Regions from separate parts of the Anaerobacillus sp. 1_MG-2023 genome, predicted to be linked through region 1. Evidence: riboswitches for the same ligand, from Rfam matches in the RefSeq annotation. Region 1 holds a riboswitch; each other region holds the start of a gene.
What was found. Region 1 has a riboswitch for cobalamin ahead of Q4550_RS20450 (ABC transporter substrate-binding protein). Riboswitches for the same ligand answer to the same signal wherever they lie in the genome.
Positions count from the first base shown of each region.

Region 2: linked by a shared signal. The riboswitch ahead of Q4550_RS19080 (ribonucleoside-diphosphate reductase subunit alpha) and the one ahead of Q4550_RS20450 (ABC transporter substrate-binding protein) in region 1 are both predicted to bind cobalamin.
Region 3: linked by a shared signal. The riboswitch ahead of Q4550_RS14455 (acyl-CoA thioesterase) and the one ahead of Q4550_RS20450 (ABC transporter substrate-binding protein) in region 1 are both predicted to bind cobalamin.

Region 1 is NZ_JAUORD010000016.1:23,382-33,387, forward strand. Features, by position in the region: gene Q4550_RS20425 (bifunctional adenosylcobinamide kinase/adenosylcobinamide-phosphate guanylyltransferase) at 1-208, opposite strand, end outside; gene cobD (threonine-phosphate decarboxylase CobD) at 196-1,260, opposite strand; gene cbiB (adenosylcobinamide-phosphate synthase CbiB) at 1,238-2,200, opposite strand; gene Q4550_RS20440 (adenosylcobinamide amidohydrolase) at 2,197-3,666, opposite strand; gene Q4550_RS20445 (FecCD family ABC transporter permease) at 3,669-4,709, opposite strand; gene Q4550_RS20450 (ABC transporter substrate-binding protein) at 4,693-5,676, opposite strand; cobalamin riboswitch at 5,810-5,994, opposite strand; gene sat (sulfate adenylyltransferase) at 6,190-7,347, shown strand; gene Q4550_RS20460 (SLC13 family permease) at 7,363-9,117, shown strand; gene cysC (adenylyl-sulfate kinase) at 9,136-9,738, shown strand; gene Q4550_RS20470 (sulfotransferase domain-containing protein) at 9,834-10,006, shown strand, end outside.
Region 2 is NZ_JAUORD010000013.1:120,121-130,126, reverse strand. Features, by position in the region: gene proB (glutamate 5-kinase) at 1-861, opposite strand, end outside; gene Q4550_RS19085 (ribonucleotide-diphosphate reductase subunit beta) at 1,019-2,056, opposite strand; gene Q4550_RS19080 (ribonucleoside-diphosphate reductase subunit alpha) at 2,071-4,302, opposite strand; cobalamin riboswitch at 4,439-4,614, opposite strand; gene Q4550_RS19075 (sensor histidine kinase) at 4,973-6,310, opposite strand; gene Q4550_RS19070 (response regulator transcription factor) at 6,282-7,019, opposite strand; gene Q4550_RS19065 (hypothetical protein) at 7,115-7,645, opposite strand; gene Q4550_RS19060 (mechanosensitive ion channel family protein) at 7,749-8,834, opposite strand; gene Q4550_RS19055 (DUF4349 domain-containing protein) at 9,007-9,906, shown strand; gene Q4550_RS19050 (ABC transporter permease) at 9,918-10,006, opposite strand, start outside.
Region 3 is NZ_JAUORD010000008.1:97,093-107,098, reverse strand. Features, by position in the region: gene Q4550_RS14470 (CoA-disulfide reductase) at 1-1,261, opposite strand, end outside; gene Q4550_RS14465 (LLM class flavin-dependent oxidoreductase) at 1,501-2,496, shown strand; gene Q4550_RS14460 (AI-2E family transporter) at 2,573-3,652, opposite strand; gene Q4550_RS14455 (acyl-CoA thioesterase) at 3,937-4,431, opposite strand; cobalamin riboswitch at 4,547-4,730, opposite strand; gene Q4550_RS14450 (DsbA family protein) at 4,903-5,568, opposite strand; gene Q4550_RS14445 (DoxX family protein) at 5,590-6,009, opposite strand; gene Q4550_RS14440 (threonine/serine exporter family protein) at 6,112-6,558, opposite strand; gene Q4550_RS14435 (threonine/serine exporter family protein) at 6,574-7,335, opposite strand; gene Q4550_RS14430 (tetratricopeptide repeat protein) at 7,543-8,928, opposite strand; gene Q4550_RS14425 (alpha/beta hydrolase) at 9,128-9,757, opposite strand.

The sequences.
Region 1 (10,006 bases):
GACATTCAACTGTTTGCCATGGAACGATGGCCTTTTCCCTGTCCTGCTGGTGACGGCTAATTCGCGCTTCCATCTCCACGTCACTTGCCTGACCGCAGGCGATATAGTAAAGCGTGCTATTTTCTGTCCGGATCGAAGCTGCTCGTTCTTCCGCAAAACGACTTTTCCCGCTCCTCACGCCACCAGTTATAAAGATCAGCTTCGCCATGATGCTAGCACCTCCATAAGCCGGTCGTTTTCATCGGAAGTTCGAATCGCAAACCTGAGCCAACTCCCTTCAAGACCCGGAAAGTTCTCCGTATGCCTTGGGACGATGCCGTTTTTCATCAAGTAGTGCATGAGCGGCGCTGGATCGGTTTGATCAGGATCTTTTAGTAAATAAAAATTCACGCTTGAACGTGAGTAGACATATCGATATTTTTCAAAAAAGGTCTGGAGCTTCTCTCGCTCTTTCTCCATGAACTTTCGCGTTGCGTTCATATACTCCTGTTCGTCGAGACAAATCTCACCAGCCATAAGCGCTAAAGCGTTAACGCTCCAGTGTGGCTTGAGCTTTTTAACTGTGCGAATCACTTCAGGATGCGCCATCATATAACCTAGACGTAAGCCTGCAATGGCGAACATTTTCGTTAACGAGCGCAAAATGATGAGGTTCCTATTTGTCATGAGCTCGACGGTATAGCGGGGCTCTTTTTGTAAAAAGTCAGCGAAGGCCTCATCGATGATGAGGTAGCAATCTTGCTTTTCCGCTTCAGCAATCAGTGTTCTGACTGATTCAGGATCATACGAAACACCGGTTGGGTTATTTGGCGTACAGAGAAAAATGGCGTCAAGGTGATTCATTTTTTCAACAAGAGGGTTTGGGTCGAGGCGCCATCCCTCTTCAAGCTTATGGTAAGTGACTTCGCATTCTGCACTACGACATGCTTCTTCATACTCTGAAAAAGCAGGCTGCACGATGCAAACTCGTTTATGAAAAAGAAAACGACCGACGAGCGTGATCAGTTCAGCACCACCGTTACCAACGAGAACGTGACTTTCTTCCGTACCGTGCATTGCTGCAAGCTTTTTCGTTAGCGAGGTGGCGTGGGGATCAGGGTATGTTGTGATGAGGTCAAAAGCGTCTGGCCACTTTTCGATCAACGCCTTTGGAGGACCGAATGGATTCAGGTTTGCGCTGAAATCGAGCGTCTCCTCGGGCTGTTCGATGCTCAGCGATTCGTATAAATAGTGCGGATTAGAGCCGTGTGGTGGTAGCAAGGAAAAGCCCTCCGATCCATAAGATAAGTAGAAAAAGAATGCTCGTGCGATTCATAATCGCAATCGCTTTTGGAATATGTATGGCGCTTAGCTTAATGATGGCGTCACCGATAAGCGCACGGTTTGAAACGATGCCTTTATATGTGTTCATCCCGCCAAGCTGCACGCCGAGAAGCGCTGCCGTTGCCGCTTCACCCCAGCCGCTGTTTGGGCTCGGATGCTGTTTTGCATCGCGAAATAAAACGTGCCAGGCGCGGCTTCTTGAGGTATGCTCCGGCTTTTTGGAAAGCATCATGCAGCACCCTGTGATGCGACTTGGAATCCAGTTCACAGCGTCATCAAGCTTCGCAGAGGCATAGCCAAATGCTTCGTATTTTTCGTTTCGATAGCCAACCATTGAATCACACGTGTTAATCGCTCGGTAGGCCACCGCCCCAACACTACCGCCGATGAGCGCCCAAAATAGCGGTGCTGTAATGCCGTCGCTAGTGTTCTCAGCGACCGTTTCAACAGTGCCTCGCACGATTTCACTTTCATCGAGATGATCTGTATCACGTCCAACGATCCAGGAAAGCTTGCGTCGCGCCTCTGTCATATCACCTTGCTGGAGCGGCTTATATACGTCCAGTGCCGCCTCTCGCAAACTTTTCTGTGAAATCGTAGTTGCGATAAGAATCCCTTCAAAGAAAATCCCCACAAGCGGGTGAAGGTTGTAGGCAAGAAAAACTGTTAACCCGGTTAGTGTGATCACTACAAAAAGGACGGTTAGCGTCATGAGGGCACCTTTTTGTTTGCGGTTCGCACCATAGTTCCAGCGTTTGTCGAGAAGGCTGATAAGGGAGCCAAACCACTTCACCGGATGCGGCCATTTTGGTGGATCGCCAATCAATAGATCTAGAAAAAAAGCGAGGCTGATTGCTAGAAGGTGATGCATGATCATAGCGAGATCCTCGTACGGTACTTTTCAAGCGCCTCTGTCGTACAGGTGTAAACGCCGAGGCTAATCAATTTTCCGAGCGTTGTGATCGTTCCGGCGTATGCCTGGTGCTGTCCACGCTGCGTCGCGGCGACCAAAATGCTGTCAGTAGAAGTGCCTGTAGCTATGGTGCCTGTCACCGAGTCTTTTACTTGCTGGTCGTGCATGACCTTAACTTTCGCTTCCGTTGCGGTCATGATGCTCTGGATGAACGCTTCATCTGTGAGCGTTCCGTTCACGAAAATCCACGTGTTGATCGTTCCAGGGAGCGACTCGTATACGTGCTCTGCGCTTTTCGATGCATCGACGGCGTTTCCGACGCCTGCCGTTACAACGACAAATACCGAAACGTCTTCATCTTCTACTAAGCGGTAAGAGACATCCTCTAGTCGAACGGCCGTCATCATGCCAACTGTTTCCGTCGGATCAATGCCATGCTCCTCTAAAAATGTCGCCATTTCTTCTTTATGATCTGAGCAGCTATAGCTTTTTGGAACGTGCCGGTTTACGAATGTGCGATACCAGCCAGTTCCAGATCCGACGACACCCGAAGACATCGTCCGAAGCGGAAATGGTGTCGTGAGCGTGATCATGTTATCTGATCGCTCAAGGTAGCGCTCATCAATAGTGAGATCACGTTGATCTTCTGCCTGCTTTTCTGGTAACAAGAGCATTTGTGGCTTTGGCACGGTCGGATGCGGATGCTTTTCAATTTTTGTACGATAAACCGATTGAATCCGCTGTTCGTTTAGGACGTCATTTGGCTTGTTGTGCATGTTGATTTTCCCATTTTCAAGAAGAAGCAGGCGGTCACAGTACAGACCAGCCAGATTCAAGTCGTGAAAAATCGAAATCACCGTTAGCCCCTGTTCGCGCGTCCATTTTTTTAAGAGATCGAGCAGTTCTTTTTGATAAGAAAGGTCGAGGTGGTTCGTCGGCTCGTCTAACAATAGAATCTCGGGTTCCTGCGCGAGCGCCTGTGCAAGAAACACGCGCTGACGCTCACCGCCTGAGAGTTCGTTCACGTAGTTATCCGCAAAGGCGGCAATTCCCGTTTGCTCCATTGTACGTTGCACAACCATCTCGTCATGCTCACTCCACATTTGAAACCATCCCGTCTGATGGGCGTAGCGTCCGAGCGAAACGGTTTCTTTAACGGTATAAGGAAAAGCCTGATCCGCATGCTGTGGAAGAACCGCGAGCACGCGCGCCAGCTGTTTCGCTGAGTAGCTTGAGAGCGGCTTATCTTTGAGCATGATCGAGCCGGACTTTGCTTTTAGAATGCCGCTAACCATTTTAAAAATAGTCGTCTTGCCGCTGCCGTTTGGTCCAACGATCCCGAGAAGCTCACCTTGATTCACATCAAACGAGATGTCATCAAGCACGTCGTGACCGGGGTATCCTCCTGTAACAGAATGTACGCTTAGCATGCTTATCCTCTTCTTTCCTTACGTCTTCTTATTAAAATAATGGCAAACACCGGGGCACCGATGAGCGATGTGATGACGCCAATCGGTAGTTCCGTTGGTGAAATGATCGTTCGTGAAATCAAATCAGCGATGATCAGAAAAGCAGCTCCAAGTAAAATGGAGAGTGGCAGTAAATGCCTGTGATCCGGACCCCATAGGAGGCGCGTTAAATGCGGAATCACAAGACCAACGAAGCCAATCGTTCCTGAAACCGCAACAGCTGCCCCTGTTAAAATCGAACCACCGATTAGAATCCAAAGCTTTCGTTTCGCGACGTTCACGCCGATATGCTGGGCGCGTTCTTCCCCAAACGACATCGCGTTCAGCTCTTTGCTGCTAAAGAGCAGAATCCCTGAGCCGATGATGAAAAAGGGAAGAATGATCCCAATGTATTCCCATCCGCGCATCGACACGCTTCCAAGGAGCCAGCCGATAATTTGACGAAGCTCCTCTCCAGTTAAAGCGATCATAAGTGACAGAAGTGAGCCAAGAAATGAGCTAAACACAATTCCGGTGAGTATGATCGTCTCCACGCGCATCGAGCGCTCGATTTGTCGTGCGAAGAAAAGCACGAGGAAAATGGTGAGGATCGATGCGGCGATGCTCATAACTGGTAGGGTGAACATGCCGACAAACGGAATGGACAGGTTGAAAAACAGCACGAGTACCGCTCCAACTGATGCTCCGGATGAAACGCCGAGCACGTACGGATCCGCTAATGGATTACGTAAAAGACCTTGAAAGGCGGCCCCTGCTATCGCAAGAGACGCCCCCACAAGACCTGCCAAAATGACGCGCGGCAAGCGAATATCCATCACAATCGTTGTAAACATTGGATCGGTTTTGCCCATGAATGGAAGGTGTAAAACTTCACTTCCGATTAATTTTAGAATGGTGAGCACTGGAACTGAAACAGTACCTATTGAAATGCCAAGGAGCATGGCACCAATTAAGAGTGCTATCGCAATCGGATAGGCAATGAACCGTTTATTCAGCAAAAACATCCGGGTAAACCGCTTTTGCAAGTTCCTCTACTCCTTCAGTAAGACGAGGGCCAGAGCGCGTAACGAGGTCAGAGTGCACGTCAACAACCTGCTCATCTTTGATAGCCGTCACGTCCTGCCAGCCGTCGCGACTTAACACCTGTTCAACTGGCTTCTCTGTATAGTAGCCGTACGTTGTGATGATCACGTCTGGATTCGCTTCGATAATCGCTTCCTGATCCACCTGGTTCCAGCCTTCCTGATCGTGCGTCACGTTCTTCGCGTGAATCATTGTTAACATATCATCCATAAACGTATTCTTCCCTGGAGAGTAGATTTCAGGCGCAGGGGCAACTTCGACGAAGACATTTTTCTGATCTTCTTCACTAATGCTTTCTGCTTTTGCTTGAATGTCTTCAAGATCTTGCTTCATTTCATCGATCGTTGTTTCCGCTTCTTCCGTTTCACCGGTTGCTTGTCCGATCATTTCGATTGATTTGTAGACTTCTTTAAAGCTTTTCGCGTCGTTTACAACGAGAACGCTGATGCCAGCATCACGAAGCTGCTGTAGCCCTGCTTCTGAGTTATGTGCGCTTGATCCGTGTGCAAGTACGAGATCAGGCTTTAGAGAAATGATTTTCTCCACGTTAAATTCCATGCCGCCGATTTTTTCGATATCAGCCGTTTCTTCTGGATAGTTGGCGAAATCAGATACGCCAACGACTTCTTCCCCTGCTCCCAGGTCGAAAAGGATCTCAGTGTTACTCGGGATCAGGGAGACAATTTTTTCAGGATCTTTTTCGATCGTAACATCCTGATCCAACGCATCCGTTATCGTTACTGGGAAAGCGCTATCTTCTGACTGTTCAGCTTGCTCTGTATTCGCATTTCCTTCATTTGTCGCGCTGTTCTCTTCACTCGCTCCGCAACCTGCGATGATTCCTGTCACGAGAAAAAGTAAAACGAGTAGTGAATAAAGCTTTTTCATGTGTGTTTCTCCTCCTGTTTTCTGATGTCTCTAAACTAAAAAATCTCCACGCACGAGGGCATGGAGATGGTCGAATGGAAGTAACGGTGCACAAAGCACCCGAATCCGTTCGCACATCCCTATCCTCGTAGGCTGTTCGCGCTTGACTCAGGCAGGTCTCCTGGCTCATGGTTATCGCATGCCGCTCCTTCCCATTCGCTGTTTCGAACAGTGGATTCTGCAGCAGGCGACCATTTACAGTGGCGGGACCGCGCTGGAATTGCACCAGCTTCCCTATTAAGTCTTCATTGAAAAGACACCTAAATCGATCACTATGTAATTGGTAACAGGTTTATTATACATGATTGCGGGAGTGGGGGGAACAGTTGTGTTTTGAGGGGGGCAGGCTCGCGCCTGACCCCTTTAAATACACACCCCTCATCCAATTTTCTCATTAGCCCTCTCTTCTCTCCTCCTTCTTTCATAAGCTAGTAGCAACTCTATATGTGAACAAGCAAGAAGGGAGATTTATTTATGATAGAACCACATGGCGGTCAGCTAATTAACCGCATTCCATGTGAAGAGGACCGCCTGGCGCTTCTTGAGAAGGCCACAATGTTTCCGGTCGTCACCTTAACACCATGGAATTTATCCGATTTATATATGATCGCAATCGGTGCTTTTAGTCCGTTAACGGGCTTTATGAATCAAGCAGATTATACGCACGTTTTAACTAAAATGAGGCTCGCAAATGGGACAATCTGGAGCTTGCCTATTACGCTTTCTGTATCCGAAGAAACGCGTGACAAGATTTTTTCTAGTCCTACTGTTTGCTTGAAGGGTGAAGACGGGGAAATCTATGGATTAATGGAAGTAGAAGATATTTATGAAACAGACAAAACAGAAGAAGCGCGACACGTCTATGGAACGAACGACGCTGAACATCCAGGTGTTCAAAAAACGTACGAGCAGGAAGCTTTTAACCTCGGTGGCCCGATTACGCTGCTTCAGCACCCAACAGCGCTTCAAGACCATTTTCAAACGCCAGCAGAATTAAGAGAGACGTTCCAACAGCGCGGCTGGAAAACAATCGTTGGCTTTCAAACGCGCAACCCGATTCATCGCGCACATGAATACCTTCAAAAGACGGCTCTTGAAACCGTTGATGGCCTTCTCATTCACCCACTCGTTGGAGAAACGAAGAAAGATGACATTCCGGCGGATATTCGAATGAAAAGCTACAGCGCTCTTTTAGAAAACTATTATCCGTCCGATCGCGTCATTCTCTCCGTATTCCCAGCCGCGATGAGGTATGCTGGCCCGCGCGAGGCGATTTTTCATAGTCTCGTTCGGAAGAACTTTGGCTGCACACATTTTATTGTTGGCCGTGACCACGCAGGTGTTGGCGATTATTACGATACGTTCGCTGCGCAGAACATTTTTCACCAATTTTCAAAAGACGAAATCGGCATTGAGATTATGGCATTCGAGCACGCGTTTTATTGTATCAAGTGTTCGAGCATGGCTACGGCCAAAACGTGCCCGCACGATGGCGAATTTCACATTCATCTAAGCGGCACAAAGGTCCGGGAAATGCTGAAGAATGGCCAAAGACCTCCGAAAGAGTTTTCTCGCCCTGAAGTGATTGAGATTCTATTGGATGAGGTGCAGCACGATCATGAAGACGAATGATGCCGCGCGCGCTGAATGATGGCATTCTATTTCGTTATGATTACGATGATCATCATGCTTTTCTGTCTTTTCTTTGAAAAAGGACGACCTGAGGTTATTCTAGCCTCGGTTCTCGTCTTATTTCTATTCACTGGCATTATTACGCCTGAGGAAGCAACGGCCGGATTCTCCAATGAAGGGATGCTCACGATTGCTCTACTTTTCATCGTTGCAGGAAGCATTCAGCGGAGTGGAATTGTGGATCGCCTCTTTCAACGTCTCCTACAAAGCTCCCATTCGCCAAAGAAGCGCCTGAGTAAATTGCTATTTCCAATATCGTTCATTTCAGCATTTGTGAACAATACACCGATCGTGATCGCTTCTACACCAATGGTGAAAAAATGGTGTGATGAAAACGGGATGTCTCCTTCCAAGTTTCTTATTCCGCTTTCCTACGCAACGATTCTTGGCGGCACCATTACGTTAATTGGTACTTCGACAAACCTTGTCGTTCATGGACTGCTACTCGAAAACGGCTATGAAGGTTTTTCTTTTTTCCAGCTTAGTGCGATCGGGATCCCAATCACGCTATTCGGTCTCGCGTATTTGGTCTTCTTTAGTAACAAGCTGCTTCCAGATCGACGTTCTGCATCCTTCACTGAACCTGAATTGCTCAAGAAATATACTGGTGAAGTGCTTGTTACAGAACAATTCTCCTATATCAATCGCACTGTAAAAGAAGCGCAGCTACGGAGTTTGAAAGGGTTATTTCTCGTCAGTATTTTGCGTCACGAACGGGCGATCGCTCCTGTATCAGGCGAGACGATTCTGAAGGAGGGAGACCGGCTTGTTTTTAGTGGTGACATCTCAACGATCGCTGAGATCCAGCGGATGAAGGGACTACAGCTACAGGGAAGCTCCGGGTCTTATTTTCCAAAAAATCACCAGCTCATTGAAGGAATTGTCACACCTCATTCGTCACACCTTTTCAAAAAAATAAAGGACACCAATTTCAGACACCAGCATCAAGCAGCCGTGATCGCTGTTCATCGCCAAAATCAGCGCTTGAAATCGAAAATTGGTGATATTGTCTTAAAACCTGGTGATGTTCTCTTAATGGTCGCGGGTGAGCAGTTTCATAAGAAAAAGGATTTCTACGACATTACACCAATCGATCATAAGCTCGTCACGCAACGCCAAATCAGATTAGGCTGGCTTTCGATTGGATGGCTTGGTGTCATGATTATTCTCGTTACGATTGGCGTTCTCTCCATGCTCACTGCTATGGCTGTGACGACACTGCTTCTCTTTTTAACAAAGATTGTGACGCCAGGCGAAGGGCGTGATTTGATTCAATGGCACGTTCTCCTTATGATCGCTTGTTCGTTCGGTATTGGTACAGCGCTTCTGAATTCAGGTGTAGCCGCTTCGATGGCAGGTCTCCTTATCCAATTAACGGCACCGCTCGGACTTCTTGCAACGTTGCTTAGCATTTATGTGTTAACGAACATCTTCACTGAAATGATGACAAATAGCGCTGCCGCTGTCTTTATGTTTCCCATCGCCATCGAGGTTGCACATACGCTTGAGATTGACCTCCTCCCCATTGCGATGATCGTCGCAATTGCAGCCTCCGCAAGTTTTATGACGCCGATAGGCTATCAAACGAACTTAATCGTCTATGGCGCCGGCGGCTACCGTTTTCACGACTTTTTGAAAATTGGTTTCCCATTAACGCTGATCGTCATGGTAACGACGCTATTGATCGTTCGTTTTGTTGTCATGATTTAATGAAAGGAGGACGAATAAATGAAAGAAAAACATGTCACCTGGCATGAAGGAAACGTGACGAAACTGGACCGTGAAAAAATGAAGTTACACAAAGGGGCTGTCCTCTGGTTCACAGGACTTTCCGGATCAGGAAAATCAACGATTTCGGTTGAGCTTGAGAACGCCTTACATGCAGCGGGTGTGCATACTTACAGGCTTGATGGTGATAACGTTCGACACGGATTGAACGCAGATCTTGGCTTTTCCGATGCGGATCGAATTGAAAATATGCGAAGAATTGGTGAAGTATCTCGTCTTTTTGTAGATGCTGGCATTATGACGCTTGCTGCGTTTATCTCTCCTTTTCAGCAAGAGCGAGATAAGATTCGAGGACTTTTCAGAGACAAAGAATTTATTGAAATCTACGTAAAAGCCAGTATGGAAACGTGTGAGATCCGTGATCCCAAAGGCCTTTACGCCAAAGCGCGAAAAGGTGAAATCCGTCAGTTTACAGGAATTGATGCCCCTTATGAAGCTCCGGTTGCGCCAGAGCTTACGATCGATACAGAAAAGGAAACAATTGAGGAAGCGGTTCAATCGATCAAATCATTTTTGGTGAAAAACGGGTACTTAAATGTGTAAACGGGCGGGCCCCCTGTCCACTCCTCTTACCATTCTTCTTCATAGGATAGTAAAGCAAGTCCACCACGTTTGCTTATTAAAGGAGGTTTACACGTTTGACTGACACAAAGCTACCACGCTTTTTACTAAATTCGATTCCGAAAAGCGGGACGCATCTTTTAAAACAGCTATTGCTCGGTGTACCCGGTATGCAAAATGATCCGTTTATTGGTATGTACGGTCATTATCATTACCAAACGGCAGAGAAATTGGCCACTGCAAGAGCACT
Region 2 (10,006 bases), on a different contig from region 1:
TTTTTCTGCACCCTCATCAATATAAAGCTGACCTGATACGTGAGAGTGCATCGCAATCCATTGTTTTTTAATCGGGAAAGATATTGCTTTCTCTCGACTGATATAAGTTCCATCTCCGACACCAGAGAGAATTCGAAGTAACTTTTCGCTGCCTGTTTCATGACCAATAAAAACTCGAACGCTCAGGTTTAAAGCTGTCTTTGCTGCGATTAGCTTTGATTTCATGCCCCCAGTTCCAGCACTCGAACCAGCTCCCCCTGCTTGCCCAATCATCTTGTCGCTAATTTCAGTGATAGAATGAAACTTGATCGCATCAGGGTTAGTTGTTGGGTTGGAATCATATATACCGTTCACATCCGTCAAAATGATCAACTCATTTGCATGAACAAGTCCACTTACAAGAGCTGAAAGCATATCGTTATCACCAAACTTTAACTCTTCAGTTGAAACCGTATCATTTTCATTAATAATCGGCATGACCCCTCTTGCCAGTAATTCAGACAGCGTATCAAACGCATTTTTGTATCGTTCTTGATTCGAGAAATCAGGGCGTGTTAATAGAATTTGAGCGACTGAAATGTTTCGCTGATTGAATTCCTCGATATAAGATTTAATAAGTAAACTTTGTCCAAGAGCGGCTGCAGCCTGCTTTCCTTTTAACGTGACGGGTCTTGCTGGATATCCAAGTTCTTTAAAACCTGCCGCAACTGCTCCTGAAGAAACAAGAAGTACTTCATGTCCTTCCTGACGAAGTAATGTGAGGGCATTAACATGATCAATGAGCTTAACTAGATCAATTTCTCCCTTACCGTTTGTTAATGAACTGCTCCCAATCTTAACAACAATTCGCTTCTTTCTCATATGACATCTCCTTATATAAATACGTTCTTTCACGTTAAAGTGCAAAATGATTTTAAGTATCTTACCACAAAACTTCTTTTTTGTCGTACATTACTTTCATTCTTAATGTCAAAAAAAAGATCAACTCATTATTTGAGTTGACCTTTCTCTCATTTCTTTATAAATCATCAAACCCATTATCATCAGACACTTTTGTATACTGACGTGATTTCTGTTCGAAGAAATCACTTTTCCCAGCGTTCACATCCGCGTAGGCTTTGATCCACCGCATAGGGTTCTCTCGGTGACCTTCAAAAGGGCGTTCGATTCCAAGCTGATTCACGCGATTGTTTGCCATAAATTTAATGTAGTCATTGAGTTCGTTCATTGTAATTCCAGGGAAACGATTACCAATAATGTATTCTCCCCATTTCATCTCAAGCTCAGCAGCTTCACGAAATGTATTCGTGATGAAATCATGATTTTCTTTCGTATTCAGTTCAGGATGCTCATTGAACAATTCTTTCACTATATTAACGAACAACGTCACATGCAGCTGCTCATCGCGGTTAATATAGTTAATCATTGTGGAAGTAGACACCATCTTTTGATTTCGAGCAAGGTTATAAAAGAAAGCGAACCCGGCGTAGAAGAAAAGTCCTTCAAGAATAATGTCATAAACAATCGATTCAAAAAACGTTTGTGGTGTTGGATTTTGAACAAATGCTTCATAACCAGAAGCAATAAATTGGTTACGTTCTAAGAGCACGTCATCGTGCTTCCAATATTCAAAAATCCGGTCTTGCTCATTTTTATTTACAATGGAAGAAAGTACATAGCTATATGACTGATTATGCACAACTTCCTGGAACGAAAGCACCTGCATGAGCGCTGATAGGCTTGAATCTGTTAAATAATCCGCGACCTTACTTGAATAGTCGGTTTGAATCGAATCTAGGAAGGCAAGAAGGCCAATAATTTTCTTAAACGTATCTTGCTCATCTTCGCTCAATGCCTCCCATTGCTTCACGTCGTTCGACATATTGATTTCAAACGGAGTCCAAAAGTTTCCTAGCATATTTTTGTACATAGGATATGCCCAGCTAAAGCGGACATCATCCCAGTTTAAAACGTTTGAGCTTTCTCCATTAATAATTCCAGTCGAGCTATTCGGTGCGGAGACATCGTATAGCTTTCGTTGTTGAATCGTAGCCATTTCCAATTCCTCCTTTAGCTTGCGCAGCTTTCACAGTCGTCAATATCTACAGATGTACTTCGTGTATAGTAGGTTGTTTTCAACCCTTTTCTCCAAGCTGTCATATGAATGTTCAATAAGTCCTTCGCTTTCACCGTACTTTGCACATAGATATTAAACGATATTGATTGATCCACATGACGCTGTCTGGCTGCATTCTGCTCAATACTCCAAAGCTGATCAATGTGATAAGCCGATTTGTAATACCAGGTCGTTTCAGGTGAAAGATCAGGCGCTGTAACAGGAATTTTGTAATTCTTCTTTTCTTCAGAGTATTCTTTTTGGAAAATCGGATCGATTGATGCTGTCGATCCAGCTATTAAACTTGTTGAACTGTTAGGAGCAACCGCTAAAAGATAGGCATTTCTGATACCATTCGTTTGGACCCTTTCCTTAAGAGACTGCCATTTTTCACTAACGTAACCTCGTTGATTAAAGTACTCCCCATTTTGCCAATCAGAGCCTTCAAAGAGAGAGTAGCTTCCTTTTTCAACGGCAAGCTCATGACTTGCCTGTATCGTTAAATAATTAATTGTTTCATATAGTTCGTCCGCATAGTCTGCCGCTTCATGACTTTCCCAGACAATCTCTTTTTTCGCAAGGAGGTGATGCCAACCAAACGTTCCAAGACCAATGCTTCTATACTTCTCATTCGTTAACTGGGCTTGAGGCACTTCGATCGTATTAATATCGATCACGTTATCCAGCATTCTTACCTGAATTGGAATTAATCGCTCTAGTGCATTAGCTGTAACCGCACGTCCAAGATTAATACTAGATAGATTACAAACGACATAGTCACCAGGCGTTTTCGTAATGATAATTTTACCGTCTTTCGTGATTTCCTCTTCAACAGTCGTTGCACTCATATTTTGCATAATTTCCGTACAAAGATTGGAAGCATAGATCATACCAGCATGCTTATTAGGATTCGCGCGATTCACCGTATCTCGATAGAACATATAAGGCGTCCCAGTTTCCAATTGTGATTTCATGACACGCTTCATAATCTCAATCGCCGGCACTGTTTTTCTTGAAAGCTCAGGCTGATTCACACATTGCCTATATTTCATACGAAACTCTCCTGATCCTTTTTCTTTGTCATAAGCATCTTCAAGAGAGAACCCCATCACCTGACGGACTTCATGCGGATCAAATAAATGCCATTCTCCACGGTCTTCCACTACTTCCATAAAGATATCTGGAATACAAAGACCCGTGAAAAGATCATGTGTCCTCATTCGTTCGTCTCCGTTATTAAGCTTGGCATCAAGAAATTCGAAAACGTCCTTATGCCAGACATCAAGATATACAGCAACAGCACCTTGACGCTGTCCTAGCTGGTCTACGCTCACAGCTGTATTGTTTAATTGCTTCATCCACGGTAAAACCCCAGATGAATTGCCTTTAAACCCTTTAATATCACTCCCACGAGAACGAATTTTCCCGAGATATGCTCCAATTCCTCCTCCATTTTTCGAAACGGTCGCTACATCTGTATTGCTGTCATAGATTCCTCTAAGACTGTCATCCACCGTATCGATAAAGCATGAGCTTAGCTGTCCATAGCTTTTCCCTGCATTTGAAAGAGTAGGAGTTGCTACTGTCATATATAAATTAGATAGCGCCCAATACGCTTCTTCAATTAGATTTAACCTCTTATCTTTTGGTTCATTTAACATGAGCGTCATAGCAATGACTAGAAAGCGCTCTTGAGGCAATTCATATACATTCTTTTCATGATCAGTAGCTAGATAGCGGTCTGCGAGCGTTCGTAGGCCGATGTATGTAAACAAACGATCTCTTGATGGCTCGATTAACTTAGCAACATGCTCTACTTCATTCTTGGAATAAGACTGAAGAAGTGTTTTGTTATAAATCCCTTCATCTGTCAGCTGTTGAAGAAGGCGATAGAAGCTTCCCCCGCCATAAACCTCTTTCTCAGTTCGATGTGAAAGAGACTTACGATAGAGCGAACGAAGATGAAAAGCTGCTGCCACATAAGTCCAGTCAGGTTCTGTTGCGCTAATTCGTTCAAGGGCATTTAAAACTAGAATGTTACCAACCTCTTCTTGCGTTGATTTTTCTGAAATACCATCAATTGTTTTTTCAATAAAACTCTCACTAGCAAGTGACGGGTACTCATCTAGGAGCGTTCTTACTTCCTCCATTATTTTTGTTACTGTCATTTCTGCTACAGTACTCATATACCTCTCTCCTTTATCCATCCAAAATAAAAAGCTCACTCTCGGAAGAGTGAGCCTGGAGAAAACGACAACGTATAAATGAACGTACTCGTACATTTACCCTGCCATTTCTCACCCTCAACCCCCGAAGAATAGAAACGTTTTTGACTATACGGCAGGTCTACTGGCTTGTGCTTCTCCCTTGGCAAACCTTCCCAGAATTAACTCCAGTGGTTTCTTGCCTCGTCCACACGACAGTTGCGGGGACAGCTCCGGATTCAGACCGGATTCCCTATTAAGTCGTTCTACGACACCGCATACTCAATTATTTAATTACGTACACTTTACCCCATATATAGTATCTGAAACATTTATTAATCACTAAATATTGATAACCTCATCTTACATGATGCTTTGATTTAGCACAAGCTTTATTGTTACATTGACTTCGATTTATTTCAACTCTAAAGACACTCACCTATCACTTTCAACTTGCTCATGCATATATTGTTGATACCTAAAAAAGTTTCCCAAAGGAAAGAAAGGTGAGTATGATGAAAAAATCATCTTCGGTTAATTTCAAGAAATTGGTTGGTTATACACAACTTTGTCAGAAATTCGGTATTTTGAGTGAACAAGAAAGCAAAGAAATTCTACAAAAGTTAAGTGAGCATAAAACATAAAGCTTTAACTACGATTGAAAAGGAAGCGAGATCACGATCCTTCCTCCCTTTTTGTTTTCTTCGGCGTATATGTTACCATTATGTTTTTCTACTATTGTTTTTGTAATCGATAGACCAATGCCTGAACCTGACTTGTCACCTGTATAGAACCGGTCGAAAACGCGCTCTGGATTCTCGCCAAAGCCTTTACCATCATCTTCAACCCTAATAAAAACTTGACGATCTTCTGGATGGACATGTACTTCTATAACGGATGAAGCGAATCGTAGGGCATTACCGAATATATTCATAAATGCTTGTTTCATTTTATCACTATCCATCTTAACGCCTATGGTATGATCAGTGTCATACCTCACCTCTATTTCCCGTTGATGTGCAAGTGGTTTTACCGCAGTGATGACTTCCATTAACACATGATGAAGATCGACTACTTCATAAGTAAAAGATTCATCTACTGTTTCTAACCTCGTTAAATAAGAAATGTCCTGCACGATTTTTTTTAAACGCTGCGTTTCTTTCACGATCACTTCAAGACTATGCTCTACGTCCTCTCCTACGATTACTTCATCTAGAATCCCTTCCGCATTCCCTTGAATCGCCATTAGAGGGGTCTTTAATTCATGAGACGCATTTTGAAGGAATTCCTTCTGATCAAAATCATTTTTTCGAAGTTGCTCCGTTAGTTCTTGAAATGTCTTAGCAAGTTCATTGATTTCATCCTTTGTCTTAAGCTTCAACGGGGGTGGTTCCTTACGCATCGTAAATTCCCGCATGTGATTGGCTAGTAATCGAATTGGCCCCGCTATTCCTTTCTGCATGATAGCAGCAAGGAGGACGGCAACAGCAGCAGATACTAAAAGACTGACAACCTGTGATTGCTGAATAATCCGATTGAAACCTTCAAGGCTTTCTACCTTCGTAAATAGCACAATATTGCCAACTTGCTCTCGTGAGAGACTAATTGGCACTTCCTCTGTAACATATAAATTTCCTTTGTTTTCTTCATAATCAATTCGAACCACTTCATCGACATTCGAATAAATTGCCTTCTCATTTGCATTATAAATTATAAATTGAGATGAGATTAAATTGCCTGCCATTTCAATTCTTCTGCGATCAAGTAACCCATTAGGTGGATTTTCGCCCTTCCACTGTCGATCTTCGAGCATCTGACTAATTTGCAATCCCTCTTTTTGCAGCTGTTCTCTCGTTTCGCGCACAAGATATTCTTGAAATAAATATTGAAATGAAATAGTAGTAATAAGCAGAATAACAACAATAAGAACGATATAACTAAGAAACAATTTGGTACCGATATTAAACTTCTTCATCGATTTTATAGCCATACCCCCAAACTGTTGTAATCTTCGCTTGTGCCTTTGCGTCTGACATCTTTTTACGTAGCCTTTTCACAAGGTCATCAATAATTCTGCCATCACCTACATATTGATAACCCCAAATGGCTTCAATTAATCTCTCTCTTGTAAACGGTTGTTCTGGATGTTGAAGAAGATAGGCGAGCACATCGTACTCTTTCGGCGTTAAAGCCATTTCTTCCTCATTCACTAATAACAGTCGTTTTTTCTTATTTAAACGTACGTTCTGAACAGTGATTTCTTGTGAAGAATGGTTTTTCTCTAGGCGATTCATCCGTTTGAATAGGTTCTTAATACGCACAACAAGTTCTCTAGGGCTAAAAGGTTTCGTTAAGTAATCATCAGCGCCAAGTTCAAGGCCTAGTATCCGATCAAGCTCTTCATCTCTTGCGGAAACAACGATAACGGGAATGTAAGAATGCTTTCTTAACCGTCGAAGGAGTTCAAGCCCATCAACATTTGGCATCATAATATCTAATACTAATAAATCGGGTTCAATTGTCTCTAGAGCACTTAACACTTCTGCCCCATCTGTAAAGGTTGAGACAATAAACCCTTCTTTTTTTAAATACTTCTCTAAAATATCACGTATATTTTGTTCATCATCAATCACAAAAACGTGCTGCATCTCTCTCAACTCCGTTCCCTTTTCACCTCTAAGACGAAATATGCTTTTCATACTCTTTATATTATCCTAGCCTTATCTGACAGTAAATCAGCCAGATGTCTTCAAGACATACGAAAGAGATAGGGGGCCCCTATCTCTCACTAAGACTAGCTAAGTTTTTCAATCAGCTGATCAAGTATATCATTTTTTTGTTTCACAATTTCTTGAGCCTGCTCTCGCTTGGCTTCCATCTCTTCATGCATTTCTTCTCTTGCGGCTTTCTCTTCGTCGGTTAACTCTGGACGCTCTCCACTTTCTACAAGTTCCTGCCTCTTAGACTCTCTCTCTTCATGAGCAGCCTGGGCTTCATCATGCATCGCACCAAGCTGTGAGTTTAGATCCGCAAGCTCTTTCTGAAGCTCATCGACGCCTTCAACACTTGAAGCATCTTGATCAAGCAGGAGGTTAATTAATTGATCTTTTTTCTCAGCAGTTTCCATTTTCAGTTCGCGATCTAGAGAGCGGTCTTCGAAGTGACCTCTTTTTCCATGATGTCCTTTAGGACCTGCCATCTCCTGGGTTTGCCCTACTGTCTGCTCTTCTATTTCAGTTGACTCGTCATCTGCTGCATTAACATTTGCTCCAGCTATCCCCCCAGCTAAAACCATAGAGGCAACACCAATCATCCATTTGTTCATCTTCATCAATCTCCCTTCATAGGTATGTTCTTACAATACCTATTATGGACAACAACTTACGAAGAAATTTGTAAGAATGATGTGAAAATGATGTGAGTTTGCTTTATCTCTTTTTTAATTGGTCGATCACTTTAGCATCCAAACTACGTACATGCAAATCACGCTGTGGAAATGGTATCTCTACGTTGTGATCTGCAAGGATCCGGTTGATGCGGAAGTTTAAATTACTCTTTGTTTCTACCGCTGCTTTTGGTGACGAGATCCAAATAAATAGTTGAAAATCAAGTGATGAATCACCAAAACCAAGGAAATTCACAAAAGGAGGAGGAGTTTCAAGCACATACATTGAATTCTCTTTTTCTTCCACAGCTACTTGGAGCAATAGCGATCTCACAAGCTCCACATCTGAACCGTATGCCACTCCTATTGGTAAAACGAGGCGCAATCTTGAGTCTCCATATGAGTGGTTCACAACCTGCTCTTCGATAAAATACGAATTTGGCATAATAATCCGTTCATTGTCTAGCGTTCGAATAATCGTGGCACGCATATTAATTTTTTCAACGTCTCCAATAACATCGTTTATGATCACTCGATCACCTACTTTAATTGGTCTTTCAAATAAAATAATCAAACCAGAAATAAAGTTATTTGCGATGTTCTGCATTCCAAAACCGATTCCGACCCCAAGTATTCCTGCAAAGACCGTTAAAGCACTTAGATCAATCCCGACTTTTGTTAAACTAATAACGACCGCTATCACCATCAATGTGTAATGAAAAACACGATTGAACGTAAATTGTAAACCTGTATCCAGGCTGTATCGATCATAAAGCGGTGGCATAAGAAAGGAAGTTGCAATCTTTGAAAATCGATTTGCAAGAGTAATGATAAATAGTGCAATTAATACAAGAAACAACGAGATTTCAACACTACCAATTGCAAATAATTGGCTAAACATCCAACTGTTATCGGAAAAATAAAATAAAACAAATAGCAGGATGGCATACCCTGTTGTCCAATTTATAAATGAGAGGAAAGCTGGGCGAATACCGTTTGGGTAATTCTCCTCTTTGTCTCGTTTTGTCAGCCATAATTTGATCAGAAATCGAATCAGGAATAGACCTAGTATCACAGAAATTGTAATGACTATGTCCATAATGTTCGCATTTTCTAAAATTGAATGCACAAAAGGCAACCCCTTATTTATTCATTTATCCTTTATCATATCACGGAAATTGTAACCTCCGCAGGTCTTAAACCGTCTAATTCATTGAGAAACTTCTAAACGCACCAAAAATCGAGATAACAAAAATTTAAGCTAACATAGCTAAAAATAAAAACGAAGCGGGGACAAACTTATGAGAAGATGGATCCTTCTTATCTGTACATCAATTCTTTTACTAGCAGGATGTAGTTCTAATAATGGAAACTTTTCAAATGAAAGTAGCGATATAGCTACTTCAACTGATCAATCCACAGATGAAAACCAAGGAGGAAATGAAAGAGAAAAAGAAAAAAATTCGTCTTCTATAGAAAAATCAGAAATGCCTGCCTTACAGCAAGAGCGCAAGGTAATCTTCAATGCAAACCTTTCCTTAACAGTTGAAGATTTACCTAAGGCTACTGACAAAATCAAAGATCTAACTAGAACTTATAAAGGTTATGTTGTCGAAGAAAGTACTGCTTCAGAAGAAGATTCTCTTTTTGGATCAATGACCGTACGCATACCCCAACCTGAATTTGACTCTTATCTCGATGAAGTTGAAGGTCTTGGAAAAGGGACTCCTCAAAAATCGACATCCGGAACCGATGTCACCGAGAACTACGTTGATCTTACCTCAAGACTGAAAGCAAAGGAAGCTATTCAAAAAAGACTGGAAGCATTTCTTAATGAAGCAACCAAAACAGAAGATCTGTTAGCTATATTTAATGAGCTTTCCCGTGTACAGGAAGAGGTCGAACAGCTAAAAGGTCAAATAAATTACCTCAATAACCAAAGTGAATATTCGACTGTTACAGTTTCACTCGAACAGCAGAAAATTATTGTTCCTTCTATAGATAAGAATGAATTTCAAACGCTAACAGAGGCAAAAAAACTGCTAATGACAACTGTAAATGGGCTCCTTTCCTTTTTCTCCACAGCGGCTGTACTCTTGATTGGTCTCTCACCTATTTTGGTCCCGCTCATTCTTATAGGATTATTTTTCTTGTATAGAAAGCGAAAAAAGAAGAATCAAAAAGCCGATCAGCATACCTGATCGGCTTTTCCTTATGATGCTACATCACGTTTCGTGAATAGTAGCCATGACAATGACAAGAACAAAACAAAGTAGACGAGAAGCATGGTCAACGAGAAAC
Region 3 (10,006 bases), on a different contig from region 1:
AGAAATCGATGTATCCTAATTCATCTATAGTCATTTTGTTTTGAATACAAACAGATAGTGTATTGATTGATTGCGTTACGTCTGCTTTAGAGATGACTTGAGCACCAAGAATTCTCCGAGTATCCTCTTCATAAACCACCTTCAGTGTGATCACTTCATAATCTGGCATAAACTCTGGACGATTGTTTTCTTTTATTGTGATTGTTTTCACATTCTTCCCCGTACTAATAGCTGCCTTCTCAGTTAAACCAGTAGAAGCCATACTGTGATCAAAAAGGTGTAAACCAGATGTCCCCTGAGTGCCCATATATCTGATCGTTGGTTTCATAATGTTCTGTCCAACGAGGGTACCCATACGCACAGCATTTGTGGCTAAAGGAATATAAGCATTTTCACCAGTTGGATTGTATTGTATAGCACAGCTATCACCAGCAGCAAAAATATTTTGCTTACTCGTTCTCATATATTCATCTACAATAATGGCCCCGTTTGGCATCATCTCTACCTGCCCTTTAAGAAGATCTGTGTTCGGACGAAAGCCTACAGAAAGAATAACGAGATCTGCTTCATACTCTCCACTGGTTGTCACTACTTTAGAGACGTGTTCCTCACCTTCAAATCGAGTCACTGTTTCGTTAAGCGCAAGACGAATGCCACGAGTCTTGAAGTCCTCTTCAATTATATCTGTAAACTCTGGATCAAGATACTTACTTAAGATACGGTCTTCTCCATCAATTAAAGTTACTTCTTTTCCATATTTCTGAAAAGCCTCTACTAACTCAACTCCAATATAGCCTGCTCCAATAACGGTTACGCGCTTAGCTTCCTTTGCTCGTTCGATAATTGTATTAGCTTGAGTATAGTTTTTTGATAAAAGGATATTATTAAGTTGAATTCCTTCAATTGGCGGAATAATCGGCCATGATCCTGTTGCCATCACAAGCTTATCGTAATCATCCTCAAACACTTCTTTTGTATTCAAATTCTTAACGCGAATGCGATTGTTTATAGAATCAATATCTAATACTTCATGCTTCATTTTCATTGTGACACCCATCTCTTCTAACTTCTCAGGAGATGAATAGAATAAACCTTTTGGATCTTTTACAACTCCTCCAACATAAAGAGCAATTCCGCAAGATAAGAAAGAGACATTATCATTCCGCTCATAAACCGTAATATCTGCTTCAGGATAACGTGTTGCTATATTCGTAACTGCCGCCGTTCCGGCATGTGTACATCCAACAACTGCTACTTTCATCAATCATTCCTCCTTGTATAATTGTGAAGTATTTCACATAAAAGGATGCAATCATGTGAAATACTTCACAATTTCTATATTCTAATTATATGTCTGTTTTGTATTAAACGCAATAAGTTTGTTCAATATTTCACAATAAATCTTAAATAGAAAGTCATCTTACTATCACATGCCTTCCTATCGCGTTACGATAATGGTAGAAGGTTAATACTATTTATTAAAGCGGAAGGAGTCTAACCATGGTTACATTAAGCATTCTTGATCAAGCCCCTATACCTTCAGGGAGTAATGCCTATAAAACACTTGAGCATACGCGTGAACTCGCACGTACTGCAGAAGCTCTTGGTTACTACCGATACTGGTTTGCAGAACACCATAGTACAAAAGGACTTGCCAGCACTTCTCCAGAGATTATGATGTCTCACATCGCAGCCTCAACCTCTAATATCAAGGTAGGCTCTGGTGGTGTCCTACTTCCACAATATAGTCCATTCAAAGTGGCAGAGAATTTCCGACAACTAGAAGCTCTTCATCCAGGACGTGTAGACCTTGGAGTCGGCCGTTCACCCGGTGGTACAGCAAAAACACGATTAGCTTTAACAGATGGCATTAATAAAAGCTTGAATGAATTCCCACGTCAATTAGAAGAGCTCTCCCACTACTTGACTGACTCTATGCCGAGAGGACACGAGTTTGCCGGCATAAAAGCAGCTCCTCAAACCGACTCACCCCCTTCTCTTTGGCTATTAGGGATGGGTGAGAATAGTGCTAAAAAAGCAGCAGAATTGGGCATTGGCTATGTCTTTGGGCATTTTATTAAACCTGATCGAGGGAAGAACGCTCTCCAAACTTACTATCAACAGTTCCAACCTACTTATTATAGTCCTTCTCCCTCAGCTATTATTGCCTTATTTGTCGTATGTGGAGAAACTGACGAAGAGGCGGAAGAACTTGCTTTAAGTCAGGATCTCTGGCTTCTGCGAGTAGAAAAAGGTCTTGATAGTCGAGTGCCATCCATTGACGAAGCTAAACAGCACCGTTATACCGTAACGGAAGAAGAACGAGTAAAAAATAATCGAAAACGAATGATAATAGGATCTAGAGAAACAGTGAAGAAGAAAATCGACGCATTAGCCGAACACTATCAAACTGAAGAATTCATGGTCCTCACAAACATACATGATTATGATGAGCGAAGAAAATCATATGAGCGTCTTGCACATATTTATTTATAAGGCGATTACTCAACATGTTTTTAGGTGTTACTCAAATAAAAGCCCCTACTTCTCAATGAAATAGGGGCTTTTACCGTTATTCAGTTAATTCGGATCGATGCCGTATTCGATAAAATTCATAGAAATTCTTAACGATGACCTTAATGACGGAGTAAAGTGGAATAGCAATCAGCATCCCAATGAACCCATATAAAGCCGCCGCTACAATTAGTAGTAAAATGATGGTTAAAGGGTGTATGTTTAACCTTTTACCTAGGACAACAGGCGCTACCAAGTTTCCTTCTAACTGTTGAACAACTATCGTAATAATAATCACATACAATGCTAACATCGGCTCTTGTGTTAAAGCGACAACCAGAGCAGGTATAACACCAATAATCGGCCCAAAGAACGGGACAACTGCTGTGACCATCACAAATAGGCCTAATATTAATGCATAAGGTAGTCCAATGATTAAATAACCAACATACATTAGGACACCGTCCACGATTGCTACAATAATTTGGCCGATAATATAGGCCGATAAAGTTTCATCAACTTTATGAAGGATCTTTTCTCCTTCACCCTGATGTTTATTTGGAATAAATCTCAGGAGAAATGGGCTTAATTTATGATCATCTTTAAGAAAATAGAATAAGACAAAAGGTACGATTACAAGGACTGTCGTAGCACTCGTTAACGCACTCACAACCTGCATAATATGATCACCGAGGCTTTGCGTTAAATTCCCTAAATAACTCGTTGCTTTTTGTTGAAGGTTTTCTACAGAAAGCATCCCCATATCATTTTTCTCCATCATTTTCTCAGCTTCTTTTGCTGATTCTTTCAGCTTCTCAGGCAACTCCTTCGAAAACTCTGACACTTGACTCTGAATTGGATTTGCTAGAAAAGTGAATCCAGTATAGAGGATACCCGCAATCCCTATAAACACAATTAAAATCGCGACAATATCTGATACAAATGGAATCTTTTTTAATAACTTAACAATAGGCTTGATCGCATAATACAAAAAACCAGCAATTAATACTGGATAAAACAATGTACCTATAATTGTTTTCACCGGTTTCAATAAATCTAATTCTGTCAAAAAGAAAAAACAAATTAATAATAGAATAATACCGGTTATATACTTGAAGAAATCATGTCTAATCCACATTGGCCGTCTCCTTTGTTTTTATTCATTTCACTCTCATCCCTATACCACTCAACACTCTTTTACTAACTTGATTTCCACAAAAAGTTTACTATTCTAAGGGATCTAAAAAGTAGCCTCTCTCGTAAATATTGTTTCTATAAAAGTGAGGGGTGATTCCCTCTCCAATCAGCTAAATGGGGTTTTAAATATAAAACAACCATCTTTTAGAGAGGAGCCAAAGTAAAACGATAAAATGTCTCACAGCTAACAAAAGAGAGCCGGAATATTCCGGCCCTCTTTTCGGATTATAACAACGCTAGGATTTCCCCTAGATTCTTGCTTGTTTTTTTACGATCCAATCTTGTTTGAGCACGTTTTTGGGCTAGCTCGTTAAGTTGCCTCTCCCCTTCAGTTTCCGGCTGAATTCCAGGTACTTTCATTGGTCTTCCTTCTAGCAAGGCAACAAACGAAATAAAGCACGTCGCTGCTATTCGATTGTCACCCGTTAAAAGATGTTCGGCGTTTACTTTCACAAAAACTTCCATTGAGCTTTTACCTGTCCATATGACAAATGCTTCATAATGAATCGAATCTTCTTCCGTTATAGGATGTAAAAACTCAACCGTATCCATCGACACCGTCACGCACTCTAGACGAGAATGCCTCGTCGCTGCGATTGATGCTAGCATATCCATATCGGCAAGGAGCTTACCCCCAAATAATGTCCCATGACTGTTAAGGTCAGGCGGAAAAATACGGCTGCTCTTATACACTCTTGATTCGCTTACATTCTTTTTCATATCATCTCTCCTTTTCTAAACAATAAAAAATGCATACTCTTTTCATAAGAGCATGCATAACAAATAGACTTTTTCCCAGTCTTCTCCGTTACACCCCCCTATCGTCCGTAGGTCAATCAGTGCTTTAGAAAAGGCAGGTCTCCTGGCTTGAAGCTTTGTTGAACGAATGCCCCTTCCCTATCATTGATAAGTGGGGTAACGCACCGTCCTTACTTCTTACAGTGGCGGGACCGCATTGGTTTTTCACCAATTTCCCTATTAAGTACTGGAATCAGTACACCTTTTCCATTTTATTCAATTGTACTTCTCTATTCTTCATGCCGGGGATCTAAAAGTCAATACTATTCGTTAATCAAACGTTTGTTTAACTATTTATACCTTAAACAAACGTTTATTTAATGATTTTTCCGCCGGCAGAGGAACCAATTAATTAGAATGCAACAAAAAAAGACGCCTTCACAGCGCCTTTATTTATTCGTCGGTTGAATCCTCAACCATTTGTTTTAATTCAGATAAACTAGTTCCTTCAAAACGCTTACCATCTACAAATAAGGTAGGCGTTTCTGAAACATTCTTTTTATTTGCATAAGCAAGGTCAGCTTCTACTCGTTTCTCACCTGCTCCACTCTTATAGGCTTTAACAACTCTGTCCGTTTCTTCTTCACTAACTAGACCACTAAGGGTTTTCGTTAAGAACGATTCAGTTAAAACATCTTTCGTTTCAGATCCTTTTTTATGTTTGTCATACAGAACATGATGAAATTGCCAGAATACATCATTACCTAATTCTTTATAAACAACCTCAGCAAATTCAGCAGCCCTCGTGGAATCTTTATGGAGGAATGGATAATTAACAAAGTAGTATTTCGCTTTCTCAGTCGCAATGAACTCCTCTTGGATTTTTGGAAACAAAGATTCATTAAAGGATTGACATGAAGAGCATTTGTAATCACCAAATTGCACAATTTCAACTGGCGCTGTTTCCTCACCCAAGTGCGGTTGAGACTCTAATTTAAATCCTTTTGTATTTGCAAATGGATGAAACAGAAAGTTAATAAACAAAAATAGAATAACGAGTCCCGCAAATAATAATAACCATTTGGCACCCGGTTTTAACTTCTTTTTTGGTTTAGCCATTCAGTCACTTCCTCTTTAATCCTATGTTTCTTTCTCCTGATCGATCTTAAACGACCAACCTTTTCTCTTAAGATATGTTGAAAGACTATATGGTCCGCCGCCTCCTAGAAATAAAGACACTGACATAGCTAGAAAAGCAATGTCTAGTTCATAACCGCCCAGCATTCCAGTTGATCGCTTTACAAAGAGAAGAGCTCCTAATAAAATCATGGAAAACAGTACGCTGACAATTCGCGTTCCTAAGCCGAGAATCATTAAAACTCCTCCAGTTAACTCTACTACAGCCACAACATAAGCAAGAAAACCAGAAATACCGATCGTCTCAAAAAAAGCTACTGTATTCGTGATCCCTTCAGAAAACTTTAAAAAACCATGAGCAAAAAAAAGCATACCTACGACCAATCGAATTGTTAACAACCCGAGATGGGGATAGGTTTTCATTATTGATCCTCCCCAGATATTAACATTATTTGACACCGTTCGACACAGTTATCCAACTAAACGTTATCATAATGAATGCCTACATTGCAAAAGGATGAAGACCTATTTCTGACCCCTTGCGAGTGTAGAATGCCGAATGATTTGATTGATCACTTCGGAAAATACTAACCCTACTGCAATGGATCCCGATATCATAAATGCTCTGGCTGCAAGGTTAATGGCACTATTGTAATCATTTTGAACGAAATTCCTCATCGCATCGTAAGCCAGACCACCAGGAACAAGCGGAATAATCCCCGCTACACTAAATATAATCACTGGGGTCCGATACACCTTTGCAAACACCTGACTAATAACAGCGATGACAAAGGAGGCTGTTACAGTGGCAATGACAGCATCAATACCTGATGCCTCCATCCCGTAATAAATCATCCAGCCACACATGCCTACAAACCCGCCCTTAATAAGGGAGGATTTAGGAGCGTTAAATAACAATCCAAACGCTGCACTTGCCACAAAGCTCGTCAAAACCTGAGCAATAATTGTCATAATTGTCCTCCCTTTCTATAAAAATGATACAACAAGGGCAATGCCTGCTCCAATCGCAAATGCGGTAAGAAAGGCTTCTGCGCCTTTAGATAGGCCTGATATTAAATGCCCCGCCATTAAATCCCTCACAGCGTTCGTGATTAATAGACCCGGAACAAGTGGCATCACTGAACCAATAATAATTCTATCAAGTTGCCCACCGATTCCAGTAGACACAAAAAAGACAGCGAGTAATCCTATGACAAATGAAGCGAGGAATTCTGCGAAGAATTTTATCGGTACAAGGCGGTTAAATAGTGAAACACTATAAAAGCCACCTCCCCCTGCAAGAACCGCTGGAAGAAAATCTCCCCACTCCCCTTGAAACATAATTAGAAAACAACCGCTCGCAATCGCAGCAGCAACTAACTGCTTAGGAAATGTATACCGCTCAGTCATTTTATCCAATCGGTCAAGCTCTTCATAAGCTTCCTTAATCGAAAAACCACCACTGCTAATTCTCCTCGATATACTATTTACCTTCGTTACTTTATCTAAATCCGTCGTGCGTTCTGAAATGCGCATCAACTGTGTTTTGGAAGGCTCAGGACCTTCTAAAGAAAAAATAATCCCAGTAGGGGTTACGTAACTATTCGAATGCGTTGCCCCATAAGCGTCCGCAATTCTAGTCATCGTATCTTCTACACGGTACGTTTCACCGCCATTTTGCAGCATTACCTTTCCGGCCAAAAGGCATACTTGAATAATGTCATAGGCATAACTCGTTTGATTTTCCATACGTCGCTCCTGACAACCGTGAAGTATTCATTGTTCGTTGTTTCTTAGTTTATATGAACCTACTTATGTTTATCAAATGTAATATAAAAAGAAGAAGATCATTATGAATGTCACTTTAACAAAAAGGCTATGTTAGCTTATACTGTTGATTCCCGATTTTTGGCTCATTTATATAGCCTAAAAAAATAGCGCTGGCATAAGCCAGCGCTATTGTTGAGACACTCTTTGCATTTTAGAATAAATCGACATATAGGTATTCGATTCCTCCACTTTACCCATCTCACGATAAACCTTCGTCAACCACTGAACAGGGGTTGGGTCCGTTGGATGCAGCTCCATCTCCCAATCGAAACAAGTAATTGCTTCCTCATATTGTTTAAGTTTATGGTAGAGCTTACCTAGCTGAAACTGCTTATCTGGATCATCTTGAATATCCGCCATTGTTTGTAGCGTTGATAGGATAGAGAGATCTTGGTTTTTCTCGAATAAAGGCTTCACCCAGCTATAGACGTATCCTAAACCAAATTCATGCAGCATCCTAGGGATGAGTGCTTGAAGTAAACCATCTAGATAAGGACGATTTTCTTTACGTTCCAAACAGCTTTGAAGGGAAGGATAATCAAAGGTTTTGAAATTTGTAGTCTCATCTTGAAACGCACTTAGAAGAAGGTCATATTCACTTTGGGTGATTTCACCTTTTCGTTCTGTCATTAATTGAATGGCTTCACTTGTTTTATTTAAATACATTAGAGCTTGAAAAGCATTGTTTCTTAGAGTTTTATGGTGAGGTGCTTCTGCATACATCAATGATAGCAGACGGGCTCGCTCAGATTCAGAGAGCGTAACATCGATGAGAGATAGTGGGTCCAGATCATCCTCTTCAGGTGATTGGAGATAGAGGTAAAGGCGTAAAGCGGATCGTTCAATAACACGTTTTTCCTTACGAAGAATTGATTCAAGGTAGGCTTGATGTGCTTCAAGGTCATCATAGGCCTGAATTTCTGCAAAAAGCGGATCCACTTCTTTAAGACCATCATGATCTCCTTCATAGAAGCTTCTAACTTTTTGATATTCTAATTTCCGCGATAGTTCAATCGCCCATTTATTTGTTGGATCGAAATAAAGCATTACAGCTAAAATTTGAAACGCCATCCGTAACTGGCCATTTCTGCGGTAGTCATAAAAATGCTTTCGCATTAATTTAATAATGGTTTCGGTTGAGAGAAAAGAGTCAAAATAAGAAAAGATAAAGGATGTTTCTTGAGGGGTGTACCGTTTCTGTACAGATTGAAAGACTTGCTTTGTAGATTTAAGATGAAGTGTTCGATCAGCTAGAAAGTGATCAATAAGCGGGTGAGGTGCTTGGAGTACGATCCCTTTCTGGAAAGCTTTCTCAATAAGAGAGCCATTTTTAACTTCTGCCGTTTTTCCAGTAATGAAATCATCTTTATAAAAGAAAAGGTAGAAGTTACTTCCATCTGTCTTCTTAGCTTCTACAATCTTCATTCTTTGATGAATTACGAGTCGCTCAACACGTAATTGGACTTGTCGTTGATTCGAGATAACAGTAACACGTTGTGGTTGCTCGATCATTAAAATCCCTCCCGGGCAGAGCTGATTTTTAATACTTCCATCTTTATTTTACCACTCCATTCATCAGGAAGAAAGTGATCATTCTTGAGCCTGCAGAAGCTGCTCATATAAACGAATCGTTGAACCTCCTTTAGGCAACTTAAAGATGAAGCTAAAATTCATTTGTTGAGACATTTTCTCCATATGCCTATCGCTCCTTTTACCATTCCGATACAAGTTTCATTAGCTCTGAATCTATAGGATGCTTTACCTGCTCCTTCTTTACCTGAACATTTTTTGAGCCAGTAATTGCAATAACTGGACACTCTACTTCCTTTAAATAATCGCGCACGTCAAACTTCTCATGTTCACGATTCCATTTGGCATTTATTTTTTGACCATTGTATCGTATGGTTGGCGCATCAGTTCTTTTAATTTTTCGGGTCATTTTATCTAGCTTTTTATCTGCTTTAATGAATCGAAGCAATCCCCCCTGGAAGCCACTTAGCGTTTGCATATCTTCTTTCATTTGACTTCTTTGCCAAGTTGTCGTTTCTGCAAGCGGCTCAGCTGAGGGAGATAATAGAATCATTCCTTGCACAGTGGTCCTAGTGTGGACGACAGGTGACACAAGACAGCCCTCACTATGCGCTAGAAGATAAATTCGCTCTTCATCAATACTTTCATGTGATTTAGCGAAATTCACAACGTCTACAGCATCATCAATTAGATCATAGTACCCTGTTTGATAATAATCTCCTTTACTTTCACCAATTCCCCTCTTGTCATACCGAAGAGTGGCGTACCCTTCTCCTGTCAAAAAAGTAGCGAATTCCTTAAACGCATTTATTTTTAGCCTTTTGGCATTCTCATCACGATTACGGGATACTTATCTTATGAATCGGGAGGAAGAGTAAGGGGTGCGCTTAAATCATATCCATTCTTAATCAAAATATCGATCTCTCTCATGCTCATCGCTCCATATCTCTGATTAAGTTAGAATTCACTTTTCATTTTCCTCAAGGGTTTTTCTATATTATATCGAATATCAAAAATAGAGGAGAATAAATAAGATGGTTTATTTTACAATGTGAGGTTA